Regions from separate parts of the Rhizobium sp. WYCCWR 11128 genome, predicted to be linked through region 1. Evidence: predicted binding sites of a transcription regulator. Region 1 holds the regulator's gene; each other region holds the start of a gene.
What was found. Region 1 encodes HrcA, which represses chaperone genes, less so after heat shock. Its sites were predicted from a motif close to GTTAGCACTCNCNNNNNGNGAGTGCTAAC; they were not measured.
Positions count from the first base shown of each region.

Region 2: a site for HrcA is predicted at 2,775-2,803, ahead of HX898_RS30925 (co-chaperone GroES). Genes of this name have one in related genera too.
Region 3: a site for HrcA is predicted at 1,927-1,955, ahead of HX898_RS22455 (co-chaperone GroES). Genes of this name have one in related genera too.
Region 4: a site for HrcA is predicted at 1,856-1,884, ahead of groES (co-chaperone GroES). Genes of this name have one in related genera too.

Region 1 covers NZ_JACCEZ010000002.1:360,245-364,453, forward strand. Annotated here, with positions in the region: gene rdgB (RdgB/HAM1 family non-canonical purine NTP pyrophosphatase) at 1-543, opposite strand, end outside; gene HX898_RS09405 (VOC family protein) at 544-969, opposite strand; gene rph (ribonuclease PH) at 966-1,685, opposite strand; gene hrcA (heat-inducible transcriptional repressor HrcA) at 1,814-2,902, shown strand; gene grpE (nucleotide exchange factor GrpE) at 3,013-3,645, shown strand; gene HX898_RS09425 (nucleoside hydrolase) at 3,688-4,209, opposite strand, start outside.
Region 2 covers NZ_JACCEZ010000016.1:109,247-113,455, forward strand. Annotated here, with positions in the region: gene HX898_RS30910 (SDR family oxidoreductase) at 1-249, shown strand, start outside; gene HX898_RS30915 (hypothetical protein) at 230-487, opposite strand; gene groL (chaperonin GroEL) at 538-2,166, opposite strand; gene HX898_RS30925 (co-chaperone GroES) at 2,319-2,633, opposite strand; gene HX898_RS30930 (hypothetical protein) at 2,983-3,273, shown strand; gene HX898_RS30935 (hypothetical protein) at 3,382-3,738, shown strand; gene HX898_RS30940 (DUF2934 domain-containing protein) at 3,793-4,119, shown strand; gene HX898_RS30945 (HD domain-containing protein) at 4,125-4,209, shown strand, end outside.
Region 3 covers NZ_JACCEZ010000007.1:302,321-306,529, forward strand. Annotated here, with positions in the region: gene HX898_RS22430 (transglutaminase family protein) at 1-289, opposite strand, end outside; gene HX898_RS22435 (DUF1488 domain-containing protein) at 317-592, opposite strand; gene HX898_RS22440 (hypothetical protein) at 583-906, opposite strand; gene HX898_RS22445 (hypothetical protein) at 903-1,238, opposite strand; gene HX898_RS33285 (hypothetical protein) at 1,235-1,498, opposite strand; gene HX898_RS22455 (co-chaperone GroES) at 2,009-2,326, shown strand; gene groL (chaperonin GroEL) at 2,376-4,010, shown strand; gene HX898_RS22465 (hypothetical protein) at 4,076-4,209, shown strand, end outside.
Region 4 covers NZ_JACCEZ010000002.1:895,201-899,409, reverse strand. Annotated here, with positions in the region: gene HX898_RS12065 (bifunctional riboflavin kinase/FAD synthetase) at 1-668, opposite strand, end outside; gene HX898_RS12060 (TIGR01459 family HAD-type hydrolase) at 699-1,547, opposite strand; gene HX898_RS12055 (hypothetical protein) at 1,540-1,824, shown strand; gene groES (co-chaperone GroES) at 1,942-2,238, shown strand; gene groL (chaperonin GroEL) at 2,311-3,954, shown strand.

The sequences.
Region 1 (4,209 bases):
CATTTCGCCGAAGGTGATGTCGTAGCCCTCGGGCTGGAAGACCGGATCGTAGCCGAAGCCCTGCGTGCCGCGCGGCGGCCAGACGACGCTGCCTTCCACCTCGCCGCGAAACAGCTCCGTATGCCCATCCGGCCAGGCAAGGCAGAGCACGCTGATGAAACGCGCCGTGCGCTGTTCCGGCTTTGTCGCGCCCGCGTCCTGCAGCGCCTTTTCCACCTTGGCCATCGCCATGTCGAAATCGCGCGTGCCGTCTGCCCTCTCCGCCCAATTGGCGGTGTAGACACCGGGATCGCCGCCGAGTGCATCGACCACCAGCCCGGAATCGTCCGACAGCGCCGGCATGCCGGCGGCATTGGCCGAGGCGACCGCCTTGATCGTCGCATTCTCCTCGAAGCTCGTGCCCGTCTCATCCGGTTCGACGAAATTCAGCTCGGCGGCCGATTTGGCGGTGAAGCCGAGCGGCCCGATCAATTCCTGGATCTCGCGGATCTTGCCGGCATTGTGGCTGGCGACGACGATGGTCTTCGTTTCAAGCTTGCGCATTCAGATATCCTGTTCGATGCCCCAGATTTTAGCCTCCGCGCATTCCAGGCTGTTGCCATCAGGATCGCGGAAATAGATCGAACGGCCGCCGTTCGGCCAGTGCACTTCGGATTCGATCGCAACGCCCGCCGCGGTCAGCCGCTCGGCCATGGCATCGATATTGCGGCCGGACACCCGGAAACAGGCATGGCCCTGGCCGCTCGTGCCGTGCGGCGGCACCTGCAGTGCTTCAGACGCTGGCGGCTTTACCGTTTCCTCGGGATTGAAGATCAGGAGAACGCCCGGACCGCAGCGGAAGAAGACATGCCGGTTGGCGGCGCGGGCGATCTTTTCAAGCCCGAGAACGTCTTCGTAGAACGTCTCGGCCTTATCGAGATCCCGCGCATAGAGCGCTGTTTCCAACATGCCTTCCAGCATGGGGTTCATCCTTCGACGGCTTGCTTCTGCAGCGCCACGAGTTCGCCGATGCCGTTCCTGGCAAGCTGCATCAGCGAGGTGAATTCGCCCTCGCTGAACGGCGTGCCTTCGGCCGTGCCCTGGATCTCGACGATCCCGCCGGTGCCCGTCATGACGAAATTCGCATCGGTCTCGGCCGAGGAATCCTCGAGGTAATCGAGATCGATCACCGGCTGGCTGGCGAAGATACCGCAGGAGATGGCGGCGACGTGATCCTTGAGGACCCGGTCGACCTTGATCATGTTGCGGCTTTCCATCCATTTCAGGCAGTCGTAAAGCGCGATCCAGCCACCGGTGATCGAGGCGGTCCGCGTGCCGCCATCGGCCTGGATGACGTCGCAATCGAGCGTGATCTGCCGCTCGCCGAGCGCCTGCAGGTCGACGACGGCGCGCAGCGACCGACCGATCAGCCGCTGGATTTCCTGGGTGCGGCCGCCCTGCTTGCCGGCGGCGGCTTCGCGCTTCATGCGTTCGCCGGTCGCCCGCGGCAGCATGCCGTATTCGGCCGTGACCCAGCCCTTGCCGGTATTGCGCAGCCATGGCGGCGTCTTTTCTTCGAGGCTCGCCGTGCAGAGCACATGCGTGTCGCCGAACTTCACCAGGCAGGAGCCTTCCGCATGCTTGGAAAAATTGCGCTCGAACGAGACCTTGCGCATCTGGTCGATTTTTCTGCCTGAAGGCCGCATTCTTATCTCCTGGGGTTTATTTGACCGCTTCTACGATTGGCGGCGCTCATTTGCAAATTCCCTTTTGCCACGGGTGTGAGTTTGACTTACTTTTCGGGAAGTATCATCAGCACGGGTTCGAAAGCTTCATGGGCATCAGGTCGACGTCGGTTTCGGATGCCGTAGCTGCGCTGGACGAGCGCTCCAGGGAAATTTTTCGTCGCATCGTCGAAGGTTATCTGGAAAGCGGCGAGCCGCTCGGTTCACGCAACCTGTCCCGTATCCTGCCGATGTCGCTGTCGCCGGCCTCGGTGCGCAATGTCATGAGCGATCTCGAAGAGCTCGGCCTGATCTATTCGCCGCATGTCAGCGCCGGCCGGTTGCCGACCCAGATCGGCCTGCGCTTCTTCGTCGACGCCTTCATGCAGGTCGGCGATCTCTCGGCCGAGGAGCGCGCCAACATCGACCGCCAGGTGCGGGTCGAAAGTGGCGGCAATCCCGTCGAATCGATGATGAACGAGGCAAGCCGCATGTTATCCGGCATTTCGCGCGGCGCCGGCCTCGTCATCACCTCGAAAAGCGATCCGGTGCTGAAACATGTCGAGTTCATCCGGCTCGAACCGACAAAGGCGCTGGCCGTGCTCGTCGGCGACCATGATCAGGTGGAAAATCGCATCATCGAGCTGCCGGCGGGCGTCACCTCCTCGCAGCTGACGGAAGCTGCGAATTTTCTCAATGCCCATATGTCCGGCCAGACCCTGCCGGAGCTTCGCAAACAGTTAAGCCGGTTGAAGGACGACGTCCGTCACGAGCTCGATGCCCTGTCACGCGATCTGGTCGAGCGCGGCATTGCTGTCTGGGCCGGCAGCCCGGACGAGGGAAAGCCCACGCAGCTGATCATCCGCGGCCGCGCCAACCTGCTCGAAGGCCTCGCCGGCGCCGAGGATCTCGACCGGCTGCGCCTGCTGTTCGACGATCTCGAGAAGAAGGACAGCCTGATCGAGATCCTCAATCTCGCCGAAAGCGGTTCGGGCGTGCGCATCTTCATCGGTTCGGAAAACAAGCTCTTCTCGCTGTCCGGCTCGTCGCTCATCGTCGCGCCCTATCGTGACGACGACGATCGCATCGTCGGTGCCGTCGGCGTCATCGGCCCGACGCGGCTCAATTATTCGCGCATCGTGCCGATGGTGGACTACACAGCCCAGCTCGTCTCCCGCCTTTCGCGCAATCAGCTTTGACGCGCAGCTATCAGTCACGCGGAATTTTCGCTTCTTTGTCACGCAGACTTGATTTTTTTCGGTCAAACCTCGATATCGGGCGCATCTGAAGACACCAACCGGAGACCGTCATGACCGATGACACGACGAAAAACGGACCTGACGCAACTGCGGCCGATGCCGCAGCCGACGCTGCCGCCTACGTCGAGAACGAAACTGCGCAGCAAGAGCCCGCCCAGCCGGACCCGATCGAGCTTCTGAAAGCCGAAAACGGCGAACTGCGTGACCGCTATCTGCGCCTTGCTGCCGAGATGGACAATCTGCGCCGCCGCACCGAGCGCGAAGTGAAGGATGCCAAGTCCTATTCCGTCGCCGGCTTTGCGCGCGACATGCTCGCCGTGTCCGACAATCTGCGTCGCGCGCTCGATGCCATCCCTCCGGAGACCAGGGCTGCGGCCGATGCCGGCCTGAGCACGCTGATCGAGGGTGTCGAGATGACCGAGCGCGCCATGCTGTCGGCTCTCGAGCGCCATGGCGTTCGCAAGCTGGAGCCGGTCGGCCAGAAGTTCGATCCGAATTTCCATCAGGCGATGTTCGAGGTGCCGAACCCGGACGTGCCGAATAACACGGTCGTCCAGGTCGTGCAGGCCGGCTTCACCATTGGCGAGCGCGTGCTGCGCCCGGCCATGGTCGGTGTCGCCAAGGGCGGTCCGAAGCCGGCCGAAGCCGAAACCAACTCTGTCTTCGACGAAAAAGACGCCTGAGATCGTTTCCTTTCCTCCTCGCGAGGAAGGGAAATCGAAGTTTTAGATGCGGGCGAAGCGTTCGATCAGCAGATCGAAGAAGCCGTCCGCATCGACATGGCGCATGACCCTGGCATTGCGCTTGCGCTCGGTCACGTGCCACCAGTCGACGACCGTCATGCCGACGGTAAGTTCGGACTGGACCTCGATCTCGACATTGCAGTCCCGGCCCTGGAAAAGCTCCTGCTTCAGCAGGTAGGCGACAACGGTCGGGTCGTGCAGCGGTCCGCCGTCGGAACCGTATTTCTCGATGTCGAACCGCTCGAAGAATTCCAGCATCTCGACCATGGCCTTTGCCGGCGCCGTGCCGATTTCGGCCATGCGCTTCACCCGGTCCTTGCGGGTCAGCAATTGATGCGTCACGTCAAGCGGCATCATCACGATCGGAACGCCTGAGCGGAAGACAATATCGGCGGCCTCGGGATCGACATAGATGTTGAATTCGGCTGCCGGCGTGATGTTGCCGCCCTCGAAGAAGCCGCCGCCCATCATCACCAGCTCGCGGATGCGGGGGACGATGTCGGG
Region 2 (4,209 bases), on a different contig from region 1:
ACCTCGGTTCGTGTGACGGAGGTGGTGCCGGGCCGCGTCCAGACGGAGCTTTATCGAACCGCAATGGAGGGCAACCAGGCGCGGACCCTGCTCTATGACGGCTACCGTCCGATACAGCCCTCTCACATCGCCTCGATCATCTCGAATGCCATCGAGCTTCCCGTCTTCGTCGACGTCGCCAGGATAGAGGTCTTCCCGACGGACCAGGCGACCGGTGGCGGCACCATGGTCAAATTCCCGGAGCAGTAGGCGGGCGCTCGCTCGTTTCGAAGAGGCCGCGGGCCGCCTCGACCATTGACTGCAGGTGATCGGGGTCGCGCACGCCCTGCCGGTAAAGCTCGATGATGATGCTCGCCATTCGTTCGGCTTCGTCGCTGTTCCTTACCACCCCGTAATCGGTGCTCAGCCTGTCGAAGACGCGCTGGCAGGTTTCAAGATCGCGGGAGTCCAGCGGCACCTGCGATCGGTTTTTGATCGTTTGAACCATCTCTATTCCCTCGGGAAAGGCCCGCCCGGCGGTGCGGGCGGGCGATCATTCTAGAAATCCATGCCGGGGCCGGCGGGCATTGGCGGCGGCGCGTCCTTCTTGGGCTTGTCGGCGATCATGGCTTCCGTCGTGACGAGAAGACCGGCGATGGAGGCCGCATCCTGCAGCGCGGTGCGAACCACCTTGGCCGGATCGATGACGCCCTGCACATAGAGGTCGCCATATTCGCCAGTCTGAGCGTTCCAGCCGTAGGAAAACTCGCTCTTCTCACGCAGCTTGCCGACGATGACCGAGCCTTCCGCGCCGGCGTTTTCGGCAATCTGGCGAGCCGGCGCCTCGACCGCGCGGCGAACGATGTCGACACCGACGCGCTGGTCGCCATTGGCGGTCTTGATATTGTCGAGCGCCTTGACGGCGCGCAGCAGCGCCACGCCGCCGCCCGGCAGAATGCCTTCCTCAACCGCCGCGCGGGTTGCATGAAGCGCGTCGTCGACGCGGTCCTTCTTTTCCTTCACTTCGACTTCCGTCGAGCCGCCGACGCGGATGACGGCAACGCCGCCGGCGAGCTTGGCAAGACGTTCCTGCAGCTTCTCGCGGTCGTAGTCCGAAGTGGTTTCTTCGATCTGGGCCTTGATCTGGGCCACACGGCCTTCGATGTCGGACTTGGCGCCTGACCCATCGACGATTGTGGTGTTTTCCTTCTCGATCGAGACTTTCTTGGCACGGCCGAGCATGTCGAGCGTGACGGATTCGAGCTTGATGCCGAGATCTTCAGAGATGACGGTGCCGGCGGTCAGGATGGCGATGTCTTCGAGCATGGCCTTGCGGCGGTCGCCGAAGCCTGGCGCCTTGACGGCCGCGATCTTCAGGCCACCGCGCAGCTTGTTGACGACGAGCGTTGCGAGGGCTTCGCCTTCTACGTCTTCAGCGATGATGAGGAGCGGCTTGCTGGATTGGACGACAGCTTCGAGAACCGGCAGCATCGACTGCAGGTTCGAGAGCTTCTTCTCGTGGATGAGGATATAGGGGTCCTCGAACTCGACCCGCATTTTGTCGGCATTGGTCACGAAGTAGGGGCTGAGATAGCCGCGGTCGAACTGCATGCCTTCGACGACTTCGAGTTCGGTTTCGGCGGTCTTTGCTTCTTCGACGGTGATGACGCCATCATTGCCGACCCTTTCCATGGCTTCCGCTAAAAAGCGGCCGATTTCGGCATCGCCATTGGCGGAGATTGTGCCGACCTGGGCGATTTCGGAATTGTTGGAGATCTTGCGGGCGTTGGCCTTCAGTTCCGCGACGATGGCCGCGACCGCAAGATCGATGCCGCGTTTCAGGTCCATCGGGTTCATGCCCGACGTGACCGCCTTGGCGCCCTCCTTGACGATTGCCTGGGCCAGCACCGTTGCCGTCGTGGTGCCGTCGCCGGCGACGTCGCTGGTCTTCGAAGCAACTTCACGGACCATCTGGGCGCCCATGTTTTCGAACTTGTCTTCGAGTTCGATTTCCTTGGCGACCGAAACGCCGTCCTTGGTGATGCGCGGGGCGCCGAAAGATCTTTCGATCACAACGTTGCGGCCTTTCGGGCCGAGGGTCGCCTTCACGGCGTTGGCTAGGATGTCGACGCCACGCAGCATCTTCTCGCGGGCTTCGGTGCTGAATTTGATTTCTTTAGCAGCCATGTCCTCACTCCTTCATAGGCAGCCAGAGCAATTCCAGGAAAGTGCGACGCGGTTTTCCATCTGGAATCGCGTCTGAAATAAAAGGTTGGAGCGGTTCTGCTTTTTCCATGAAAAGCTGAAGCACTCCAGCATTGACGACGTCCGCAGGGATCTCAGGCGGCCTGCTTCTTTTCGCCCTGCGGCTCGATGATGCCCATCACGTCGCTTTCCTTCATGATCAGCAGGTCTTCGCCATTGATCTTGATCTCGGTGCCGGACCATTTGCCGAACAGGATGCGATCGCCGGGCCTGACGTCGAGCGCCTGGATCTGGCCGGCTTCGTTGCGCGCGCCGGGGCCGACGGCGATCACTTCGCCTTCCTGCGGTTTTTCCTTAGCGGTGTCGGGAATGATGATGCCGCCCTTGGTCTTTTCCTCTGAATCGACCCGGCGGACGAGAATGCGGTCATGAAGCGGTCGGAACGACATGTCTTCCTCCATCGACAAACAGTGATGACGTTTGTTTCCCTGGCCGGACCGGATGACCAATCCGGGCGGGTGCTCGCGCGCGAGCCTTGCGACAGTGATTTGGTTCGATGGTTTTGCAATTCAAGAGGTGATGGAAGAGAAATTGGCACTACCTGCTCGTGAGTGCTAACGCCCGGCAGGTAACAGAAAATCGCCTCCCGCGTTCGAATAACGAAGGCGACGGCGTGGTGCCGGAGGCGAGTTCGAGCAGAATTGAGGCTTGAATCCGGATTTCGGCATTCCCAACTCTTTGATGATCGAGGCTTACTTGAGCTCGGTCATCGTCCCACGTCTTTTTGGAGTGAGTGACATGGAAGAGAAGACCAATATCATCAAAGACCTCAGTATCGAGGAACGCGAGGAAATCCTCGTCGATATCGCTCGTACGCTGGAGGACACGGCGCGTGAGGCCTATGTCGAAGGCAACACGCAGTTTGCCGCACTTTCCAACAACATGGCCGAAGCGATCCGCGGCAACGCCGATGAACTCGCCCGTGATGATCCGGAAAATGCCGAGCTCGTATTTCAGCAGGCGACGGCGATGATCTCGCAATTCGAGGCCGTGCACCCCTATCGAATGGTGAGTATGGCCGTTCATTGATTGCCGCCCGGGCGGTGCGGCTCGGTCGCCGGCTCAAATCAATCGCCAACCACGCGGAACTCTCACTCTTTGCGAAGGTTATTGGATCACAACATCGAAAGGTGATCCATGACGACTTTCAAATCCAGCGTGCCGCCCGAGAGCGGCACCGACGATGCGCGGTCCGCCGATACAGAACGGGCCGAGACCGATCGTAAAAGGGCAATGGAAACTGCCCGACGCAACGCCAGCTCGGCATTAGATCGTGATACCGAAACCGAAACCCCAAGCCTGAAGCTTACAAAGGAATATCTTAGCCTCGGCGGCCACCGCCGATCCATGATTGACGACAATATCACCGATGTTCGCCAATGGGACGAGGATCCGCCGGAGGCCGAACGGTTCTGGAAGGAACGGGTGGAGACGCTTCCAAAGGATCAACGCAAACAGGTGGAGGATTTTCTTCCAACCATCAACACGCCCTGATAGGCGGCCGGGCCGCTCTTCGGAGGGCTCATCCCAGTGCGCTTGGAGGAGATCATGGCGATAGACAAGCACGAGCAGATACGCCAGCGCGCCTACGAAATCTGGGAGGCCGAGGGCCGCCCGGATGGCGCCGACCAGCGCCATTGGCTTCAAGCCTGCGACGAACTGTCGGGCGACGATGAGAATGAGACGCTGCAGAATCTGCTCGATGAAGACGACAGGGATGATGCGGCGCTACTTCAAGGCGCCGGTGAGAGTGGCGATCTCGATCGGCGGCGGGCGAGGCCTGTCCAGGCCGCCGTGGCTCCCGCCCCTGACATCGAGATGACGACGGGCGAAAAGCCTTACCCGCGGAAGATTAGAAAAACCGAAGGGCCATAATCGCCATGCAGCATCTCGACCATGCCATCCAGATCGCTCTTACGGCCCATGAAGGTAAGGCGGACAAAACCGGCCGGCCGTACTTCGAGC
Region 3 (4,209 bases), on a different contig from region 1:
ACTCCGAAACCGGGAGTTCCCTGGCGCCTGGCAGCGACCTGTCCGGTTCGCCGTCGTCTTCGATCGTCGCATCGCCCCATATGGTCAGGTCGCCCGCCGGGGCAACCAGCCGAAGACACCGGTTACCGAAGAGGTCGCGATAAGTCGAAGTTGGAACATCAGGGGTGGTGAAGACCGTTTCCGGAATTCTGATGTCGGCCGCACGATCATCATGTACCGACAACAGGCATACCAATGCGGTCGGCTGCGGGCAGGTCAGCGTGATTTCATAGCCGTAACGGATCAACATGGAGCGTTCCCGCGCGTCCGGATCCGCTTAGCGGAAATCCGCCGCAGTTAGAGTATAGAAGGCGCGGCGGCGGTAGGAATAGGCTTTGTGTGCCACGTCCTGAATGGAGTTGCGCAGGGCGTCGAACGCCGAAAGCCACCTCGTTTCCGAGGGTTCGGTTCTTTGCAATGTCATGTCGGATTTCGCCAGCGCGCCAACCTCGATGAAGAACAACACCTGGAACATGCCGTCATGGCCGACGAAGCGCACAGCATTTCTCGCCGCATCGAAGCTGCGGCTTTGGTTCAGAAAGGCTAGCGCCATGGTTGAACCGGCGGGGTCTCACTCCGGGCGGCGTCCGACAGCCTCAGCCATTCCTTCCGGTATCCTATGTTGAGAAGATTGAAGGACATCATGTCTTTCCCGGCCTGCGAACGGCTCTTGCCGATCACGGCATGGTCGGCATGCACTGGAACGTTTGCTGAGACACGATAGACGGTCGACGAACGGGCGGATTCGATCCGGCGGTCGTGTTCGATCTCCATGGAGTAGCGGCCGGAAGCGCCACATTTGTTTTCCCATGTGCCGACGGCAAAGGCATTCCGTCTTCGTTCGGCTTCGTCTTCATGGCTGTTCACGATGTCAACCTTTCGTCATTCGGGCCGTGGCCATGGCCAAACGTCCTCTCGATCAGTGTTGCGCCGCTGCCGGCGGGCGATAGGTTTACCAGTTCCAGACTGTCTTCCGTCGCGACGCGCTCATGACGTTCATCGTCGCTGCGGATGCGGTATTGCAGCACATTTCCTCTCGGAGGAAGCGTGGCGGTAATGCGGTATGTGTCGGGGAGCTTCGAGGGAACGACCAGGAACCCGTCCTTCACTCGGACAGTCTGCCCCACTTTGAAGATATGCGTTGCTGCCTCGCGCCGGATCGAGCGTCCATTGCGTTGCGGGATGCGCGTAGCGGTCATGACGGTTTGTGGTCCTTTTCGAGCGCGGTTTCGAGAGCTGACAGGGGGATAGGCATCATCTGCTGCGTCGAACTCTGCGTGGCGATCGCCGGCAGGTGGATGAAGGCGCCGACCCGTCGCCAGGCAAGCCTGGAAACGCTGTCGATCAATTCCTCGTCATAATCGACGCGGTATTCTCCGGCTGGCTGCGCCCCGTCGAAACCGGGCAGCCGGAACGGGGATGAAAAGCGGACGACGGTTTGTGTGGTGCGACTGGTCACGGCTGAGGCCTCTGCAGGAAGACACCGATGCGTTTCCTGTATCGTTGAGATCCGAACCGGACGAACTCGATGCTGCCGGTACATCCGCGGTCAGCGCCAAGCTCATTCCGGATCGGAATAGGCGAAATCAACGCCGGAACGACGTCATAGATTGCTATCGAAAATTCAGTGGTGATGGCGGGTCGTAGGTCTCTGACACCGCGAAGCCAAGTCGGCCAAATCGACGAGACCTATCATTGCGCCTCGATTGAGTTTAAATCAAGATAATTCGGATTTATCTATGAAAAACGCTAAATTAACTCAACGACACGTTAAATAAAATTGAGCGCGATGGCGTGAAAATTCTATTCATTTCCTGATTATTACAAAATATCCGCTCAAATTGATTTCCTGAATTTTTAAAGAAATTCCCCGCGTGAACAATATTTCTTGGCACTCCTATCAATCGAGTGCCACGAGTGCTATTTATGAATTGCAGCCGCCCTACGCGCCGGCAGCAGAAAGACCTCTATGAAATTCCGTTCACTTCACGACCGCGTCGTCATTCGACGTGCGGAAGGCGATGTCAAATCCAAGGGCGGGATCATCATTCCAGACACCGCCAAGGAGAAGCCGCAGCAAGGCGAAGTGGTCGCAGTCGGCCCGGGCCTGCGCGACAAAGGCGGTAATCTCGTCCCGCTCGATGTCGAGGTCGGCGATCTCATTCTGTTTGGAAAATGGTCGGGGAGCGAGGTCACGATCGATGGCGAAACCCTTTTGATCATGAAGGAGACCGACATCATGGGCATCGTCGAAAAGACCGAAGCGGCCGCCGGCAAAGCCGCCTGAGGGTCGAATTTGTGACCCGCAACTCAAGACCGAACTGGGAAGAAATATCATGTCTGCCAAGGAAATCAGGTTCTCCACCGACGCGCGCGACCGCCTGCTGCGCGGCGTCGAATTGCTCAACAATGCCGTCAAGGTGACGCTTGGCCCGAAGGGTCGCAACGTCGTCATCGACAAGGCCTATGGCGCACCGCGCATTACCAAGGACGGCGTCAGCGTCGCCAAGGAGATCGAGCTCGAAGACAAGTTCGAAAACATGGGCGCGCAAATGGTGCGCGAGGTGGCTTCGAAGACCAATGACCTTGCCGGCGACGGCACGACGACGGCAACGGTGCTCGCCGCCTCCATCTTCCGCGAAGGCGCAAAGCTCGTCGCTGCCGGCATGAACCCGATGGATCTGAGGCGCGGCATCGATCTCGCCGTTATCGCCGTCGTCAAGGAAATCAAGGCGAGGGCGATGAAGGTCAAGTCATCAGGCGAGATCGCGCAGGTCGGCACCATTGCCGCCAATGGCGACGCCGCCATCGGCGAGATGATCGCCAGTGCGATGGACAAGGTCGGCAATGAGGGCGTCATAACAGTCGAAGAGGCGCGAACCGCCGAGACCGAACTCGATGTCGTCGAGGGCATGCAGTTCGATCGTGGCTATCTCTCGCCCTATTTCGTCACCAATGCCGAGAAGATGCGCGTGGAACTGGAGGAACCCTATATCCTCGTTCACGAGAAGAAACTCGGCAGCCTGCAGGCGATGCTGCCGATCCTGGAAGCCGTCGTACAGACCGGCAAACCGCTGCTCCTCATCTCGGAGGACGTCGAAGGCGAGGCGCTGGCGACGCTTGTCGTCAACAAGCTGCGCGGCGGCCTGAAGGTCGCCGCCGTCAAGGCACCGGGCTTCGGCGATCGCCGCAAGGCGATGCTCGAAGACATTGCCGTGCTGACCGCCGGCCAGATGATTTCCGAGGATCTCGGCATCAAGCTCGAGAACGTCACGCTCGATATGCTCGGCCACGCCAAGCGCGTGCTGATCGACAAGGAAAGCACCACGATCATCGACGGCTCCGGCGACAAAGCGGCCATCCAGGCGCGCATCCAGCAGATCAAGGCGCAGATCGAGGACACCACCTCCGACTACGACAAGGAAAAACTGCAGGAACGCCTGGCGAAACTCGCCGGCGGCGTCGCGGTCATCCGCGTCGGTGGCGCGACCGAGACGGAGGTCAAGGAAAAGAAGGACCGCATCGACGATGCGCTGAATGCCACCCGTGCGGCGGTCGAAGAGGGCATCGTGCCCGGCGGCGGCGTGGCACTGTTGCGCGCCAAGTCGGCGCTCATGGGCCTGACCGGGGAGAACGCCGACGTGACGGCGGGCATCTCGATCGTGCTGAGGGCGCTCGAAGCCCCGATCCGGCAGATCGCCGACAATGCCGGGTTCGAAGGCTCCATCGTCGTCGGCAAACTCGCCGACAGCAATGATCACAATCAGGGCTTCGACGCACAGACGGAGACCTATGTCGATATGATCGAGGCCGGCATCGTCGATCCTGCCAAGGTCGTGCGCACCGCTCTGCAGGACGCTGGTTCGATCGCGGCGCTGCTGATCACCGCCGAGGTGATGATCGCCGACATTCCCGCGAAAGATTCTGCGCCTGCTGCCGGAAATGGCGGCATGGGCGCTATGGGATACTGAGGCCAGCGTGACCGTTCCGGCGTCGCCGGACGGCACAACCCGAATAACAGACAGGGAGAATTCCAATGTCCGTACAGAGCAGCAGCAAGACATCGATTACCCAGCGTTTCGACAGTTACCAGCCGTCCAAGACGCTTCTCGCCTGGGCCTGCGTCGTCACGGCGATCGCCACGATGATCATCGGCTTCAGCTGGGGAGG
Region 4 (4,209 bases), 530 kb from region 1:
AGATCGACCTCCGGCGGCAGGCGCATGTTGGCCGTGGGAAAACCCAGCTGCCGGCCGAGCTTTTCGCCATCGATCACCTCAGCCTCCACCGTATAGCGGTAACCGAGCATGCCGGCGACTTCGCTGACATTGCCCTCCTTCAGGAGCGCGCGGATATGGCTCGAAGAGACGACATCGGCGTTTTCGTCGCGGAAAGCATCGATCAGGGTGACGCCGAAGCCGTAGGTATGGCCGGCATTCATCAGGAAGGCGGGACCGCCCTCGCGGCCGCGGCCGAAATGGAAATCGAAGCCGGTGACGACTTCGGAGGCGCCGAGCCAATCCTTCAGGATCGAGTGGATGAAATCATCGGCCGAGCGCTGCGAGAACTCGTAGTCGAAAGGATATTCGATGACGGCGCTGAAGCCCAGCGTTTCCAGGATACGGGCCTTCAGCGGCGCCGGCGTCAGGCGGAAGACCGGTGTCTGCGGCCGGAAGACCGTGCGCGGATGCGGCTCGAAGGTCAGCACCAACGCGGGGATACCGCGCGCCTTGGAGATCTCGAGCGCCCGGTTCAGCACCGATTGATGGCCTCGGTGCACGCCGTCGAAATTGCCGATGGCAATGACGCCGCCCTTCAGATGGGCGGGTAGGGGTTCCCGGGTTTCATTGCGGTGGAAGACGGTCATCGGCTGGCTTCTCTTCATGCAAGGCGTGTCTCATGCAAGGCGGGGCATCCACCACTTCGGCGCGGCGTTTTCCCGTTCGAGATAGGCGTTGAGGATCGCCTCGTCGGTTTCACCGTTGAGAGTATATTCCTTAGCGTGGATACCGCCGCTGATGTAGAGGAGGTCGAGGCCGTAATTCAAGGCGCCGCGCACATCGGTCGGCATGCCATCGCCGATCGCCAGCACACGCTCGACCGGGAAATCGCCGCTAAGCTCGCGGGCAGCCGCTAGCGTCGCCTCGTAGATCGGCCGGTGCGGCTTGCCGGCGATGCGGGTGCTGCCGCCGAGCTGCTCGTAATAGGCGGCCATGGCGCCGGCGCAGGGGATGATGCGATGGCCACGCTCGACGATGAGGTCGGGATTGGCGCAGATCATCGGCACGTCGCGAGCTTTGAAATCGAGAAGCATATCGGTGTAGTCCTCCGGCTTCTCCGTCTCGTCGTCGAAAAAGCCGGTGCAGACGAGCGATAGCGCTTCGCCGGCCGGCCGGCGCTCGACGCCAATGCCTTCGAGAAGCGCCTTGTCGCGCTCGGGGCCGAGCAGAAAGACGGTCTTCGGCCCCTCTGCGATCAAACCGCGCGTGACGTCGCCCGAGGTGACGATCCTGTCATAGGCGCTGTCGGGAACGCCGATCTGGCGCAACTGCTCGACCACCTGCCAGGAAAGGCGCGGTGAATTGGTGATAAGGACAACGGCGAGGCCGCTTTCGCGTGCCGCTTCAAGGGCTGCGGCCGCCTTCGGGAACGGATCGACGCCGTTGTGAACGACGCCCCAGACATCGCAGAGCACCACATCATAGTGACCTGATATCTCCGAGAAGTTTTCTATCCGCTTGGCCATTCCGATTTCCCGATTTGCTTCAGTCACCGGTGACATTGCAAAGGCGCAAGGCGATGGCAAGGCATTTTCTTCGCTGCCGGACCAATGCGAGGAGCTTGAACGGCGATCCGGCGAAGCGGATGGGCAAAGGGTTTTGATGATTATCGCGAAGCGGCAGATCGCTGACGGCGGACGAGTTCGGCAAAGTTCGGCAGCACCCGGGTTTCGGCCGCAATCTCGTACTATTCTCCAGCCTCTTCACAATTCCGGCACAAAAATTCGTGATTGCTCTCATTGACTCCTCTCGGAGCCATCCCTAAATGCTCGTCGCTAGCACTCACCGCAAGGGAGTGCTAACATCTATCCATGTGGGCCACTCCGGTCCGCGAATGTCATTCGATCGAGGGATTAGACAATGGCAAGCACCAACTTCCGCCCCCTTCACGACCGCGTCGTTGTTCGCCGCGTTGAGTCCGAAGCCAAGACCAAGGGCGGCATCATCATTCCCGATACCGCCAAGGAAAAGCCGCAGGAAGGCGAAATCGTCGCCGTCGGCTCCGGCGCGCGCGATGAGTCCGGCAAGGTCGTCGCACTCGACGTCAAGGCTGGCGACCGCATCCTGTTCGGCAAGTGGTCCGGCACCGAAGTCAAGATCGACGGCGAAGACCTTCTGATCATGAAGGAAGCCGACATCATGGGCATCATCGGCTGATCGGCCGACCTGCTTTCCCGAAATGGCTGACGGGCCTTTTGCCCGAACAACTCGAATTCAGGAGTTAAGAATATGGCATCTAAAGAAATCAAGTTTGGCCGCACCGCGCGCGAAAAGATGCTGCGCGGCGTCGACATTCTCGCCGATGCAGTGAAGGTCACGCTCGGCCCGAAGGGCCGTAACGTCATCATCGACAAGTCCTTCGGCGCGCCGCGCATCACCAAGGACGGCGTTTCGGTCGCCAAGGAAATCGAACTCGAAGACAAGTTCGAAAACATGGGCGCCCAGATGGTCCGCGAAGTTGCTTCGAAGACCAACGACATCGCCGGCGACGGCACCACGACGGCTACCGTTCTTGCCCAGGCGATCGTTCGCGAAGGCAACAAGGCCGTTGCAGCCGGCATGAACCCGATGGACCTGAAGCGCGGCATCGATCTTGCTGTCGCCGACGTCGTGAAGGATCTCCAGGCCAAGGCCAAGAAGATCTCGACTTCGGAAGAAGTTGCACAGGTCGGCACGATTTCGGCCAATGGCGACAAGCAGGTCGGTCTCGACATTGCTGAAGCCATGCAGAAAGTCGGCAACGAAGGCGTCATCACGGTTGAAGAAGCAAAGACCGCCGAAACCGAACTCGAAGTCGTCGAAGGCATGCAGTTCGACCGCGGCTACCTCAGCCCCTACTTCGTGACCAACCCGGAAAAGATGATCGCCGACCTCGAAGACGTCTTCATTCTCCTTCACGAGAAGAAGCTCTCGAACCTGCAGTCGATGCTCCCGGTTCTCGAAGCTGTCGTCCAGACCGGCAAGCCGCTCCTCATCGTCGCTGAAGACGTCGAAGGCGAAGCTCTTGCTACGCTCGTCGTCAACAAGCTGCGCGGCGGCCTGAAGATTGCTGCCGTCAAGGCTCCTGGCTTCGGCGATCGCCGCAAGGCCATGCTCGAAGACATCGCCATCCTGACCGGCGGCACTGTCATCTCCGAAGACCTCGGCATCAAGCTCGAATCCGTCACGCTCGACATGCTCGGCCGTGCCAAGAAGGTTTCGATCTCCAAGGAAAACACGACGATCGTCGACGGTTCGGGCGCCAAGACCGACATCGAAGGCCGTGTTGCCCAGATCAAGGCGCAGATCGAAGAAACCACTTCGGACTACGACCGCGAGAAGCTGCAGGAACGTCTTGCCAAGCTCGCTGGCGGCGTTGCCGTCATCCGCGTCGGCGGCTCGACGGAAGTCGAAGTGAAGGAAAAGAAGGACCGCATCGACGACGCGCTCAACGCGACCCGCGCTGCTGTTCAGGAAGGCATCGTCCCCGGCGGCGGTATCGCTCTGCTCCGCTCCTCCACGAAGATCACCGTCAAGGGTGCAAACGACGACCAGGAAGCCGGCATCAACATCGTTCGCCGCGCCCTGCAGTCGCTCGTTCGTCAGATCGCTGAAAACGCAGGCGACGAAGCCTCGATCGTTGTCGGCAAGGTCCTCGACAAGAACGAAGACAACTACGGCTACAACGCCCAGACGTCCGAATATGGCGACATGATCGCCATGGGTATCGTCGACCCGCTCAAGGTCGTTCGCACGGCGCTGCAGAACGCTGCTTCTGTCGCATCGCTGCTGATCACCACCGAAGCCATGATTGCCGAACTGCCGAAGAAAGAATCGGCTGGCGGTGGCATGCCGGGCGGAATGGGCGGAATGGGCGGAATGGACATGATGTGATCGGCGAAAGCCATCACTGACTACCATTCCGGCATCCGGAACAGGAAGGGCGGCCCTCGGGTCGCCCTTTTCTTTTGACCAAAGCGATTCGACGTGCGGTAGGACCGATTGGCATAGCCGATGAAACGTTTGCCCGGCTCTCTACTGCAGCCCCAGGCGCGAAGCTTGCGCCAGGCTTACGTTGCCCACGTCTTTCTCCGCCCACCGACATGCGAGAGATCATTGAGTTGCGGCACGATTTCCGGCCTGACGCAG